Regions from separate parts of the Sodalis praecaptivus genome, predicted to be linked through region 1. Evidence: predicted binding sites of a transcription regulator. Region 1 holds the regulator's gene; the other holds the start of a gene.
What was found. The regulator PhoB, encoded in region 1, activates phosphate uptake and scavenging genes when phosphate is short. The targets are predictions, from matches to a motif close to CTGTCATAAAACTGNCNNAT.

Region 2: the regulator PhoB is predicted to act here: its motif matches at 4,163-4,182, upstream of phoA (alkaline phosphatase).

What each region holds. Positions count from the first base shown of each region.
Region 1 is NZ_CP006569.1:3,471,389-3,478,886, reverse strand. It holds gene SANT_RS15535 (AAA family ATPase) at 1-355, opposite strand, end outside; gene sbcD (exonuclease subunit SbcD) at 352-1,578, opposite strand; gene phoB (phosphate response regulator transcription factor PhoB) at 2,030-2,719, shown strand; gene phoR (phosphate regulon sensor histidine kinase PhoR) at 2,922-4,259, shown strand; gene SANT_RS15510 (PstS family phosphate ABC transporter substrate-binding protein) at 4,259-5,227, shown strand; gene SANT_RS15505 (cobalamin-independent methionine synthase II family protein) at 5,430-6,533, shown strand; gene brnQ (branched-chain amino acid transport system II carrier protein) at 7,037-7,498, shown strand, end outside.
Region 2 is NZ_CP006569.1:632,093-639,590, reverse strand. It holds gene SANT_RS02920 (PhzF family phenazine biosynthesis protein) at 1-366, shown strand, start outside; gene SANT_RS02915 (lysylphosphatidylglycerol synthase domain-containing protein) at 459-1,499, opposite strand; gene clsB (cardiolipin synthase ClsB) at 1,496-2,740, opposite strand; gene SANT_RS02905 (endonuclease/exonuclease/phosphatase family protein) at 2,755-3,561, opposite strand; gene SANT_RS02900 (helix-turn-helix domain-containing protein) at 3,633-3,896, opposite strand; gene phoA (alkaline phosphatase) at 4,243-5,682, shown strand; gene SANT_RS02890 (GNAT family N-acetyltransferase) at 5,879-6,343, opposite strand; gene SANT_RS02885 (DmsA/YnfE/YnfF family dimethyl sulfoxide reductase) at 6,802-7,498, shown strand, end outside.

The sequences.
Region 1 (7,498 bases):
CGCTGATGCGAGCCAGCTCCACTTTCACTCCCTGCAGATTACCGTCAGGTTGATTTTTCGCCCGGCGCTGGCTCCAAAACGCACGGTAACCGACCCCTTTAACGGCGAACTCCACTTCGGCAAGCGCTTCCGCGGTATGGCGCGTCATCAGCTCCGGGCCAGGGTTGTCCTTAAGGCGCGGCGTCTGGTGATAAAGCGCCAGACTGATGGCATCGAGCAGCGTGGTTTTCCCCGCGCCGGTCGGGCCGGTGATGGCGAACAAGCTACTGCGATCAAAGGGGGCGGCGGTAAAGTCGATTTTCCATTCACCCTGCAGCGCATTCAGGTTTTTGAGGCGCAGCGTCAGAATTTTCATGCTTCCGCTCCCTCCCGGCCATCGTGTACATCGCCGACCACCTGTTCAAACAGGCCCCGGATGCGCTGGCAGCGGGGTTCATCCGGCGCCTCCTCCAGCGCCAGCCGCCGTTCAAACACCTCGCTCACGCTCAATTCGCTAAGCGTCTCCTGCTGTAACGGATGAAGGCCGCTAGACCGCTGCTCGCGGCTGCGGCGCAGCAACACCACCTCTACCGGTAACGGCTCCGCCAACGCCTGGAGATGCTGCTGGATGTCGGTGAGATAGCCGTCGGCCACAACCTCAATGTCCAGCCACACCGGGCGTTCGCCGCGATAATCAGCATAGCCGCGCAGCTGCCGCTCTATCTCATCCACAGGGCCTTTGATAAGCCGCATTGGCTGCGTTTCGGGCACCGTCAGCGGCGTTATCCGCGGCGGCAGACCGTCCTGGAAAGTAACCAGATTGACCTGTTTCGGCTGGCCCGCCTCATCAAAACTTAGCGGTATCGGCGAGCCGCAATAGCGGATGCAGTCATTGCCGCCGATAATCTGCGGCCGGTGAATATGGCCCAGGGCGATATAATCCGCGGGCGGGAACAACCGCGCGGGAAAAGCATCGAGAGCGCCGATGTAAATATCGCGCACCGAATCGGTGGTGCTGGCGCCGACCGTCGTGAGATGGCCGGTGGCGATAATCGGGACCGGGGAGGGGAGCGCGTCGCGCAACCGCTGCGCGCGTAGATACAGCTGCTGATAGCGCTCGGCGATGGCGTCAAGCAGCGCCTGCTGCTTTTCACCGCCCGACAGGCCGCCGCGGCTGACCAGTATATCCCGCGGCCGCAGAAAGGGAACGGCGCACAGCACCGCGCCCGGCGCGCCGTGGCGATCGTCTAGCACCCACACCTGGTCCTCGCCGTTGCCGCCGGCCACAATGCGCGTATTCAGGCACGCCAGCAGCGCGCGAGATTCATTGAGCGTTGCGACCGCGTCATGATTGCCCGCCAGCGCCACCAGGCGACAGCCGGTCGGCTGCAGCGACACGACGAAACGGTTGAATAATTCGCGGGCATAACTGGGCGGTGTACCGGTATCGAAGACATCGCCCGCTACAATCAAGGCGTCCACCTGGTGTTCATCCACCTGACTGATAAGCCACGTCAGAAACGCCTGATGTTCGTCGGCGCGGTTTTTGGTGAAGAACGACTGACCCAGATGCCAATCAGAAGTGTGAATAATGCGCATGACGCTCCAGCGGCAAACAAATCGATGGGGCAGTATAAACCGTGCCGCCGGCGCCTGTCGTCCGACGGGGGGAATTTTGCGGCGCCGATTCCCGAAAAGAGGATAAGCCCTCCCGTGCGACGTCATTCCGCGCTGAGCAACCGCGCGCTTGGCTGCGCGCTCCGCCGTTGCCGTGGCGCTATACGCGCCGCTACCCCCTGACGCTCGGTTACCCGAAAAGAAACAAGATTCTGCGTAAGGCGCTGACGGCGCGGCTGCGGCGCATTGATTAGTAAAATTCGCCAATTTTCAGCGTGTTATGGTATCAAAACGTCGTCTGTTGCCGCCGGGTGCCGGCGTCAGTTAACGATAAAATCTATTTCTTTTTAGATAAATGAGTTTTAATAAATATGTCACAAAAGTGACGCATAATGCCGGCACCTTGATCATGACGATTTATGGCGGAGAAACGATGGCGAGACGCATACTGGTGGTGGAAGACGAAGCGCCAATCCGGGAAATGTTGTGTTTTGTCCTGGAGCAAAACGGCTTTCAGGCCATCGAGGCGGAGGACTACCCCTCCGCGGTCAATCTGCTCGCGGAACCGTACCCTGACCTGGTGCTACTGGACTGGATGTTACCGGGAGGGTCCGGCATTCAATTCATCAAACAGATGAAACGCGAAGCGCTATCGAGGGAAATTCCCGTTGTGATGCTGACCGCGCGCGGTGAAGAAGAAGATCGCGTACGCGGGCTGGAAGTCGGGGCCGACGATTATATTACCAAACCCTTTTCTCCCAAAGAGCTGCTGGCGCGGATAAAAGCGGTGCTGCGGCGCATCTCCCCGATGGAGGCGGAAGAGCGAATCGAGCTTCAGGGCCTGAGTCTGGATCCCGCCTCGCATCGGGTGACCGCCAACGAGCAGGCGCTAGATATGGGGCCGACCGAATTCAAGCTGCTGCATTTCTTTATGACCCATCCTGAGCGCGTCTACAGCCGCGAGCAATTGCTGAATCATGTATGGGGCACGAATGTCTATGTGGAGGATCGCACGGTGGATGTCCATATCCGCCGTTTGCGTAAAGCGCTTGAATCCGGGGGGCATGACCGTATGGTGCAAACGGTGCGCGGTACCGGTTACCGCTTCTCCGGGCGCTATTAAATACGGCGCAGGCGGGCAGCGCGCGCGGTCTGCTCAAACCTTGCTGCCGCGGTAGCGGCCGTTGATGGTACGCTTGCGCACCGGCGATGACAGCGCGCAGAGGCGGAACATGAGTCAGATGGAAAGGATGCGATGCCCGCGGTCAGCGGACGCATGATGAGCCGGTGGCCGCGCTACAGGGGCCGTCGCGAAGGAGATGCCGTTGCTTGAACCTATTACCTGGCGCAGATTGTTGCTGGAAGGGGTGCTGTTTTGCCTGCCGGCGCTGCTGTTGTCGTTGTTCATCGGCCACTTGGGCTGGCTGTTGGCTCTGTCGCTGCTGGCGGCGCTAATGCGCAATTATTATTTTCAGCTGCGGCTATCGCATTGGCTATGGCGCAACCCGGGGCGGGCGCCGCCGGCGGGCGGGGGCAGTTGGATTTCGCTATTCTATGGTTTGCACCGTATGCAACTGCGTCAACGCCGCCGGCGGCGCGAGCTGGCGATGTTGTTTAAACGCTTTCGCAGCGGCGCCGATTCGCTGCCCGATGCGCTGGTGATGTTAACGGGTGACGGCCATATTTTCTGGTGCAACGGCCTAGCCCAACAACTGCTCAGTTTCCGCTGGCCGGAGGATAATGGACAACCGATCCTCAATTTGTTGCGTTATCCAGAGTTTAATGATTATTTGCAGCGGCAAGCGTTTCAGCGACCGCTTACATTGCAGCTGAACAATCAGCACTGGGTGGAGTTTCGCGTTATGCCCTATACCGACGATCAGCTATTGATGGTGGTGCGTGACGTCACGCAAATGCGGCAACTGGAAGGGGCGCGGCGTAACTTTTTCGCTAACGCCAGCCACGAATTGCGCACGCCGCTGACGGTATTGCAGGGGTATCTGGAAATGATGACCGACGATAGTCTTGACGCCCACATGCGGCAGCGGGCGGTGCAGACTATGCAGGATCAATCCCGGCGCATGGAACGCCTGGTCGCCCAATTGTTGGAGCTGTCGCGTATCGAAGCGGCGCCGCAGGGGGAAACCCACACGCCGGTGGATATGCCGACCTTGCTCAAGCGTTTGCAGGCCAGCGTCGAGGGGCTCAGCCAAGGACAGCATCCGCTGGTGCTGCGCGTCAATCCGCGGTTATGGATCAACGGCAATGAAGAGCAACTGCGCAGCGCGGTATCGAATCTGATGTACAACGCGGTTATTCATACGCCTCCCGGCACCCGCATCGAGGTCAGCTGGCAGCGCAGCGCCGAGGGGGCGACGTTTCAGGTTAGCGACAACGGGCCGGGTATTGCGCCGGAACATTTGCCGCGCCTGACGGAGCGCTTTTATCGGGTGGATAAAGCCCGTTCGCGCCAAACCGGCGGTAGCGGCCTGGGTCTGGCCATTGTCAAACATGCGTTAAGCCATCACGATGCGCGGCTGGATATCAGCAGCGCGCCGGGCGAGGGCACCCGTTTCGGTTTTACCCTGCCGGCGCGGTTGATTACCCTGCCGCCGCGAGTGGACCCTAGCGTTTCTCCTCTTTCACCCCAGGCCAGAGAGTGATGCGCGGTTTTTCCCTCTTGGCCGGCGCCCTGTTCGCTAGCTGCCTGCTGGGGGGGCATAGCGCGGCGCTGCGCGCGCAGCCCGTTACGCCGGCGGCGCCGATTCCGCTCCTGACCGGTACGTTAACCAGTACCGGCTCGGATACGCTGGCGTCGCTGATGAGCGGCTGGGCGGCGGACTTCAGTCGGCGCTATCCCGAGGTCGGCGTGCAAATCCAGGCGATGGGTTCCGCCGCCGCCGCCGCCGCGCTGGCGGCCGGCACGGCGCAGCTGGGCCCCATGAGCCGCCCGATGAGCGAGCTGGAAATCGCCGGCTTTCGTCAGCGTTACGGCTATGCGCCGCTGGCGCTACCGGTGGCGCAGGATGCGCTGGTGGTCATGGTTAATCAGGCCAATCCGCTAGAAGCGATTAGCCAACGCCAGCTGGATGCGATCTTTTCCGTCACTCGTCAGTGCGGACAGGCGGCGCCGATACGGCGTTGGGGGGACGTGGGGTTAACCGGAGAATGGCGCACGTTATCGCTACTGCGCTACGGCCGGAACACCGCCTCCGGCACCCAGGGATTTTTTCGCCTTCGGGTGCTTTGCGGTGGAGATATGCAGCCAACGGTCAACGAACTGCCCGGATCGGCGGCGGTCGCGCAGGCGGTGGCCGCTTCGGTGAACGCGATTGGCTATACCAGCATGGGCTTCCACGCCCGCGGGGTGAAGCGGCTGGCGATTATCGATGCGGCTGGCCACACGTTAACCGCCGATGCGCAGACATTGCGCCGCGGGGAGTACCCTTTCACCCGCCCGCTCTTTCTCTACGTCAATAAACCGCCGGGTAAATCCCTTGACCCCCTGACATTGGCATTTCTGGCGCGCGTTTTGTCCGCCGAGGGACAAGAGCAGGTTAGCCAGGCAGGGTATGTGCCTTTGACGCAATCCCAACGGCTGACGGCGCGGCGGGCCGCTGGATTGCCTTAAATCGCCAAAGTGAAAATCTCACAACGATCATGAATAAAATTCAATAGCGTTGAAATTTTCTCGTTTGTGCGGCGTTAGGTGAAGTGACACACTGCGCCTGAGACATATAGACGTCTGGATGTCCCTTCATTCCGAAGCGTGACTATACCGTCGCTAAACTAACGCGATCATCATGAGGATGACGCCCTCCTGGAGCAGTAAAATGCAAAGAACCCAAGCCCCTTTCCGCGCCGATGTGGTCGGCAGTCTGTTACGTCCCGCCGCGATAAAGCAGGCCCGCCAGCGTTTCACCGATGGCGAGATAGATGCCGCGCAGCTGCGCGCCGTGGAAGACAACGAGATTGCACGCGTCGTCGCGGAGCAGCGCGCGCTGGGGCTGCAGGTCGTAACGGACGGGGAGTTCCGCCGCGCCTGGTGGCATATGGATTTCTTTGAAGGATTGGACGGGGTGGAAGGGTACCAGCCCGACCACGGCATTCAATTTCAGGGCGTGCAGACCAAAGCCCGGAGCGTCAAGGTCACCGGTAAACTGGGATTTCGCCATCACCCGATGCTGGAGGATTTCCGTTTCCTGAAAAGCGTGGCCGGCGACGCGGTGCCGAAAATGACCATTCCCAGTCCGAGCGTCTTGCATTTCCGCGGCGGGCGCGCGGCGATCGATAGGGCCGTCTACCCCGATTTGGCGGAATACTTCGACGATCTGGCACAGACCTGGCGCGATGCCATTGCCGCGTTTTATGCCGCCGGCTGCCGCTATTTGCAGTTGGACGATACCGTCTGGGGCTATCTGTGCTCGGAAGATCAAAAGCGTCAAATGCGCGAACGTGGCGATGATCCGGACGCTCTGGCGCAGATTTACGCTGAGGTGCTGAATAAAGCGCTGGCCGGTAAGCCGAAGGATTTGGTGGTGAGCCTGCACGTTTGCCGCGGGAACTTCCGCTCCACCTGGATTTCCGAAGGAGGTTATGAGCCGGTCGCGCCCATCCTGTTCGGTCAAGTGAAGGTGGATGCCTTTTTCCTGGAGTACGATACCGAACGCGCTGGCGGCTTTGAACCGCTGCGCTTTATCAAACCCGGACATCAGCAGGCGGTGCTGGGGCTTATTACCTCGAAAACGCCGACGCTGGAAGACCCCCAGGCGGTGCTGGCACGCATCCGTGAAGCCAGCCAGTATGTCAGCCTGGATCAGCTGTGCCTAAGCCCGCAATGCGGTTTCGCTTCTACCGAAGAGGGCAATATGCTGAGCGAACAGCAGCAGTGGGATAAGCTGAAGTTAGTGCTTGATATCGCTCGCCGCGCCTGGTGATAACGCGTGCGCGGGCGGTTCTTCTCTGCCCGCGCTCAAGTCGTTGCCACCGTCTGCGTCAATGGAAGTCTAAACCTCGTCTTTAACCACAGCCACAGCCGGTGCCAGATTTTGAACTGCGCAGCGGTTCGCTCGCCCTATGTCGCCCGCACGCCCCGTGTCCATGTCGTCCATCGCAATTTCTTATGTCGCGCTGGCGATTTTCGTCGTCAGACGGGTTATCATGTAGCGCAGAAAAGGGAACATTTGAATACTTAACCTAAATATTATTCAAAAAGCAGATTTTAGTGCCAGTTTTGCCGGATGGACTTGCCAGCAACCGCTATAAACTATTAAATTAGCCGCCGTTGCGCCGCCCGTCAGTATTGCTTCCCCGCATGATTATTCTGTCCGGCTTAACGGCCGTTTACGCGATGCCGATCGTTTCGGCCAAAGGTGTGTTGAGCACCGCGCAGTCATAAGAATTTCTTATTTGGATTTACTACAGGCTTTAATACAAACCCATGACTAAACGTTTAACCTCCAAAGACATCCTCGCGCTGGGTTTTATGACCTTTGCTCTGTTTGTCGGCGCCGGAAATATCATTTTTCCGCCCATGGTGGGCCTGCAATCCGGTCAGCACGTTTGGCTGGCGGCGGCGGGCTTTTTGATTACCGCGGTCGGTCTGCCGGTCATTACCGTTATCGCGCTGGCGCGGGTCGGGGGCGGCATTGATGCGCTCAGCTCCCCTATCGGCCATAAAGCCGGTCTGCTTCTGGCTGTCGTGTGTTATCTGGCGGTGGGCCCGCTGTTCGCTACACCGCGCACCGCGACCGTCTCATTTGCGGTCGGCGTGGCCCCCTTCGCCGGCAACGGCGAACTGCCTTTGCTGATTTACAGCCTGATCTATTTCGCCGTGGTCATCGGTATTTCCCTGTACCCCGGCCGCTTGCTGGATACGGTGGGCCATGTCCTGGCGCCGCTT
Region 2 (7,498 bases), 1.9 Mb from region 1:
GTCTGCTTAGCGCTGCAACCGCAAGTTACCGCGCTGGCCGAGCTGCTGGCGCAGTGCGGCGCCACCGGCGTTGCCTTTTATGGTCGGCATGCCCCGGCGGGCGATGTCGATTTTGAAATGCGGGCATTTATCATCGAGCACGGCTGCCTGGTGGAAGATCCCGTCACCGGCAGCGCCAACGCTTGTCTTGCGCGGCTGCTGCCGCAGCGTGACTTTGCCGGCAATCCAGCGTTCGCCGAAAGTTATCGGGTACGTCAAGGCACCTGCAGGCAGCGCGACGGGCGGGTGTTTGTGGATTACCTGCGGGCCGAACCCTGGATTGGCGGCTATTCCGCGACGTTAATCGAGGGAAACATCACGCTTTAAGCCGCGCAAACCCGCTGTAGCCTGTATGGCCTGCGCAGAGTTCAGGCCTATCGCGGCCCCATCGCGCTTTGCTCGACATCACGCCCCACCCGCTACGCCGGCGGCGCTTCGTCACCGTCCGGCGCTTGCTGTTGCAGGTCGCGCTCGTTTTTGGCACGCAAGGCCTTCGCGCGGCTTTCCAACCCGAGGTAAAGCACAATCGCCAGCAGCAGCGGTGCGATAAAATAGAGGGCGCGGTAGGCAAGCAGCGCGGCGATAATCGTGCCATGGGAGATAGACTGGCCGTGCAGCATGGCGACAAATACCGCTTCCAGCACGCCAATCCCGGCCGGAATATGGATAATCACCCCGGCAATACTGCTTACCAGCAATACGCCCAGCACCAGCGGGAAGCCCACTTTGTCGTTCAGCAAAATATAAATGATGCCCGCCATGACGATCCAATTAGCAACGGACACCCCCAGTTGCGCTACCGCCATACGTAACGACGGCAGCACCAGTTTTTGCCCGCGAACCGTCCAGCGGCGGCGCTTGGAGAAGGCGCACAAGCCCAGATACGCCAGGATAAATACCAGCAGTCCGACGCCGATTAGCCGCAGCGCCACTTCGCCGATACCCCAGCTGGCCGGTAGCTTGATAACGCCAAAAGCGCACACCAGCCCGGCCAGCAGGATATATCCCAGCCAGTTGGTGGCGATACTCAGGGTAAAAACGCGAGTAATGGCGCTATTGGACAGCCCCAGCCGCGAATACAGCCGGTAGCGCATGCCGATACCGCCCACCCAGGTACTGAGCGTGAGGGTAAAGGCATAGCAAATGAACGACACCAGCATCACCTGGTGCTTGGCCAGTTTGTGGCCGCAGTAAGCGCGCCCGATCAGGTCGTAAACGCCATAAATCAGGTAACTCACCACCACTAAACCAATCGCCGCCAGCATGGCGCCGGGGCTATAATTCTTCAGCGCATGCAGCACGTCGTCCCAGTCCACCTTGCCGGCATACACCACCATCAATACGATCACGGCGATTAAAAACAGCCAGGTAACGACTCTTTTGCCCCAGGTCAGCCAACCGCGCTTAGCGTCGTCGCCGCGCCGGCTGCCGTGACGCTGGTAGGAGGAGGAGCGGCTCATGGTTTCACGCTCCCATTTTCCGTATCGGTACGATCTTGCGTTTCCATTTCCGGCTGCACCGGCGCGGGCACCAGCGCCAGCTTCGGCGTGTGCGCCGGCAGCCAGCCGACCCATGCCGGAAAGTGGCGCAGAAAATGAAACACCAGCACGCTTTTCGCTAAATGCCAATAGGTCTGTCGCGGCACTTTGCTTTCATCCACCCATTGGCAGTCGTTGGCGATAAGTCGGTCAAGGTTATCCCGCAGCTCGCGGTTAAAGGCGCGATCGTGAATAATGACGTTGGCTTCTAGATTGAGCGCCAGACTCAATGGGTCGAGATTGCTCGATCCCACGGTCGCCCAGGCGTCATCTTTCAGCGCCACTTTGGCATGCAGCGGCCGACGGCAGTATTCATAAATTTTCACCCCTTCCGGCACCAGGTAGTGATACAGCATGCGCGCGCCCACCTGGACTATCGGCATGTCCGGTTCACCCTGCACGATCAGTACAACATTGACGCCGCGCCGGGCGGCGTTGCGCATCTCTTTTAGCAGGCGATAGCCGGGGAAAAAATAGGCGTTGGCGATAATCACATCGCGCTTGGCGCTGCGCAGCATTTCCAGATAATGCTGCTCGATATCGGTTGCATGCTCATCGTTATCACGATAAACGAACAGCGCCTGGGCATCACCGGGCCGGCGGTTAGGGGCCGGCGGGCGGGAGCGACGTCCCCACCAATTGCGCTGCTCGTCGCGTTTATACAAGGCACGCAGGCAGTAGCGGTGGATATCCTCTACCACCGGTCCCTCAATCTCCACCGCATAGTCCTGTTTGGCCTGCGGGCCATAATCGCTTAAGTGCTCATGGGAAAAGTTGATGCCGCCGACGAACGCCAAATGGGCATCCACCACCACGATTTTACGGTGCAGGCGGCGAAAGAGATTGGTGCGCATTCCCATAAACGCCGGTCGGGGATCGTAGTAGCGAAAACGGACGCCGGCGCCGGTCATCGCAGCGACGAAATCGTCGGAAAGGTCGGGCGAGCCGTAACCGTCCACCGTCAATTCCACGCGCACGCCGCGCTGCGCAGCGGCAATCAGCACCTGTTGCAGTTCGCGGCCGACTTTATCCTCGAACAGGATAAAGGTTTCCAGCAGCACTTCTTTTTCGGCGGCGTGAATTCGCTCGTGCAGGCGCGGAAAAAACGCTTCGCCGTTTTCCAGAAGCTTAATGCGATTGCCTTCGCGCCACTCCATGTTCATGGTGTCAGGCTTACTCATAAATGGATCTCCACCGCCAGCGGCGCGTGATCGGACAAATGAGACCAGGAACGTTTCGCTAACAGCGTCGGCTGGCTGATACGGACGTTGCGCACATAGATGCGATCCAGCCGCAGCAGGGGAAAACGCGCGGGAAAAGTACGGGCCGGCCGGCCATGGGCTTCGGTAAACACCTCTTTTAACCCCGCGGCGCGGTGCAGAATCGGGCTGGCGCGCTGGCGCCAGTCGTTGAAATCCCCCGCTACCACCACCGGCGCATCGCCGGGCAGCGCGTTGACATGACGGCTCACCTGCCGCAGTTGGGCTTGTCTGTCCTGCTCGCGCAGCCCTAAATGAACGCAAATCATATGCAGCGGGGCGCCCGCGTAACCCGGTACCGCCAGTTCGCAGTGCAGCATACCGCGCTTCTCCTCTCCCGCCACCGAGATATCCACGTTCTGATATCGGCGAATGGGAAAACGGGAGAGTAGCGCGTTACCGTGATCGCCATCGGGGTAGACCGCGTTGCGGCCGTAAGCGAAATCCTCCCATAAACTGTCGGCAAGAAATTCATATTGCGGCACCACGGGCCAATTCTCAAAACGCTTGGCGTGTTTCTCGTTGGCGCCCAGCACCTCCTGCAAAAACACCACGTCCGGCGAGACGGTACGGACGGCTTCCCGCAGCTCGGGCAGAATAAAGCGCCGATTAAAGGCGGCAAAACCTTTATGGGTGTTAATGGTCAGGACCTTGAACGAAAAGCCCTGACCGGCCCGGTTAACCCTGGTGGTCAAATTATCGTCCTGACTTTCAGCTCGAAGCATGTCGCCAAACCCCTAATAAACAGACAACCTCGCGCGTTAGGTCATGCCGCGGCGCGGCACTATGGCCCTTATCAGCGGACATTTTCGTCCTGTCGCTGCCGGGTGAGAAAACGCTCAAGGGAATAGTCGCCCTGCAAGACGGCGCGTAAATCGAACCCCGCGGCGTCCAGCAGACGCACCAGCGCGGAGACGCTCATATCATTGTTGGCCTGTGTCTCCATGCGCGCCACGGTAGTACGTGCCACCCCCGCGCGCTGCGCCAGCATTTCTTGAGATAGACCGGCGTGACGGCGGGCGTGTTTTAACATCGCCGAGATATCAGCAAGTGTCGTCATCGACATATCCGTTTAAACGTCAGTAAATAAGCATGCTTATAATCGTAGCTCCCAAGACACAACTGCGCCACCCGCTGTAGCGCCGGCGCATCCAAGCTACCTCGTGCGCCAGAGCGCCGCCGCGCCTGCCATACCTGCCGCCCGGCACCTGTCGCGCACGCCGCCCAGAGCGCCGACTCCGCCACGACACGCCGCCCGCAGCAGTAACCACGCCGCCGAAATACGGCATCCCGCTGTAGCGCCGGCGCAGCAATGCGGGCGTGGCGCTGTCATAAAAACGTCATCGCGCTTTCGTAGACTCCGGTCAGGTTTAAGACACTAAAATGACAATGGGAGTCCTGTTATTATGCCGCATTCCTCTGGTTCAGCTTCACTTCTCTCTCTGGTAATAAGCGCCGTTCTTCTTGCCGGCGCCGGTATTGCCGCGCCGGCGATGGCCGCGGATGATGTGTTGGCCGATCGCTCGGCCCACGGCGATATCACCCAACCCGGCGGCGCCCGCCGCCTGCAAGGCGATCAGACCGCCGCGCTGGCCGCCGCGCTAAGCAACCGCCAGGCTAAAAACGTCATTTTGCTTATTGGCGACGGCATGGGGGATTCCGAAATCACCGCCGCGCGTAATTATGCTTATGGCGCGGGAAAGATGTTTCCGGGCATAGACGCGCTGCCAATAACCGGTCAGTACACCCATTACTCATTGGATAAGACCAGCCATAAACCGAGTTATGTTACCGATTCCGCCGCATCGGCCACCGCCTGGTCGACCGGCGTCAAAACATACAATGGTGCGCTGGGCGTAGACGTGCGCGGACAAGACCGCCCGACGATTCTGGAAATGGCCAAAGCGGCGGGTAAAGCCACCGGTAACGTGTCCACTGCCGAACTGGAAGATGCCACGCCGGCGGCGCTGGTAGCCCACGTCAGCTCGCGCAAATGTTATGGACCGGAGAAGACCAGCGAGCTTTGCAGCGCCCAGGCGTTGGAAAATAATGGCCGCGGCTCGATTGCGGAGCAATTGCTGGCGGCGCGGGCCGACGTCACCCTGGGGGGCGGCGGCAAGACATTTGCCGAGCAGGCGAAGGCCGGCCAGTGGCAGGGAAAAAGCCTGCGGGAACAGGCCTTGGCGCGGGGTTACCGGCTGGTGGACGATGCTGAGAGTCTGAACGCCGTCACCGTCGCGAATCAGCAGCAACCGCTGCTCGGGCTGTTTGCCGAGGGCAACATGCCGGTACGCTGGCAGGGGCCTAAAGCCGTCTATCACGGTAATGTCGATGGGCAGCCCGTCACCTGTGTCGACAATCCGTCCCGTAGCGCCAGCGTGCCGACGCTGGCGATGATGACCCGCAAGGCCATTGATTTGTTGAAAGTCAATCCGCAGGGCTTTTTCCTGCAGGTGGAGGGCGCGTCCATCGATAAACAGGATCATGCCGCCAATCCTTGCGGCCAGTTCGGCGAAACGGTGGATTTGGATGAGGCGGTACAGCAGGCGTTGGCGTTTGCCCGCGCCGACGGCAATACGCTGGTGGTGGTGACCGCTGACCATGCGCATTCCAGCCAGATTATCGAGGCTGACGCCAAGGCGCCGGGTTTGACACAGGCGCTTATCACCAAAGACGGCGCGGTAATGGCCATCAGCTACGGTAATTCAGAGGACGCTGAATCGCAGGGCCATACTGGAACCCAGTTGCGCATCGCCGCGTACGGTCCCCACGCGGCCAATGTCGCCGGCCTGACTGACCAGACCGATCTGTTTTATACCCTGCGCGATGCCATGGGGTTGAAGTAATTCTGCGCCTTGCCGGCGCGATGGCGTCGAAGTCACCCGCGCCTTCGGGAAATTAGGGTTGAAGTCATCCTAAGCCTCCCGAGGGCCGATGGGTTTGCGGTGAACCCGCATCGCGCCGTCGTAAACCCGCCTTAACCGGCAGCGCGCCGCACAGGCTAGCGCTATCAGGCGCAAGTGGCCCGAACGCGCTGGCTTCTCACTGCTGTACCAGCTGGCGGGCCATGGTATAGCCGGTAAGGTGGAAGGCATTGCTTTCATACAACGCGCGGGCGTGGGGATTATTCGCCGCCACCCGCAGCGCCACCTCGGTACATCCCGCGGCCGCAAGTTCGTTATCCAGCGCCGTCAACGCGGCGCGGCCGTAGCCTCGGCGGCGCCAAGGGGGCAGAATACTGAAATCGCAGATATAAGCCTGCGGTCGATCGCGCAAGCTGACCCACAGATAGCCCACCAGCTCGCCATCGCGCACGATGCACCACAATCGATGGTCGACGGTTTCATGCCCGTCCGGGAGATAATCATGCATTATGCGCGCGGCGTTATCGCGCCCAACATTCAGCGAATAGCCATGGTTGTCGCTGAGATCGCGCGCGTACTCTTCAACTGCGCTAGGCAGATAAACGGCAAACTCCGCCGCGGTCATATCTCGAAGTGTAATCATTTGATATCCGTTGTGCTTAGGAAAAAAAACAGACCTTGCCGGACCGGCGGCGACTGATATGAATGGGTATTGCGCCCCTCATTCCTGGCCTGTGTCGCCGCATTACGGACTGCTGTCCTGCTGCGCCCGCAAGCATCTCGCCTTGCACTTGGCGCTTGGCACTCGGCACTCGGCACTCGGCACTCGGCACTCGGCACTTGGCACTTGGCACTTGGCACTTGGCACTTGGCACTTGGCACTTGGCACCGGCGCGCCATAACGCGATAACGTCGCCAATAACGCTATCCCTGTCACATTCTCAGGCAGGGACGGCGAATAACCGCAATAACATTGCGTGAAAGCAAGTTACGCATCCGTTCATAGGTTCATCATTAGCCTGCAAGCCAATAGTTTCCATAACATATTAACTGAGCTTGCGCTAAACGGTTCAATTTTTGTGAGCAATCAATGGGTGATCGATGAAAACCAATTCCTTTTCCCCGCAGGAGCCGGTCGCAATCAGCCGGCGTAACCTGCTTAAAGGCGGCACCGCGGCCGGCGGTTTATTGCTGGCCAGCCATGCCCTGCCTCTGCCCTTTCGCCAGGCGCACGCCGAGTCCATCGCGCCCGCCGCCGCGCAAGATAACGTTGTCTGGAGCATGTGCTCGGTAAACTGCGGCAGCCGTTGCGCGCTGCGCCTGCACGTGCGGGATGATGAGGTGTATTGGGTGGAAACCGATCACACCGGCGACGACCAGTATGGCGATCATCAGGTGCGCGCTTGCCTGCGCGGCCGCTCTATACGCCGCCGTATGAATCATCCCGACCGCCTGAATTATCCGATGAAGCGGGTCGGCAAGCGTGGCGAAGGTAAATTTGAGCGCATCAGTTGGGATGAAGCGCTGGACACCCTGAGCGCCAATCTAAAGCGGATCGTCAAGGATTACGGCAACGAAGCGGTATTCATTCATTACAGTTCCGGCATTACCGGCGGCAACTTTTGCCGGTCGTCCCCCTCCGGCTCGCTGGTCACCCGGCTGATGAATTGCTATGGCGGATCGCTTGGCCAATACGGTACCTACAGCACCGCGCAAATTGCCGCCGCCATGCCCTATACCTACGGTAGTAATGAAGGCAATAGCACCTCGGACATCGTCAACACCAAATTGGTGGTGA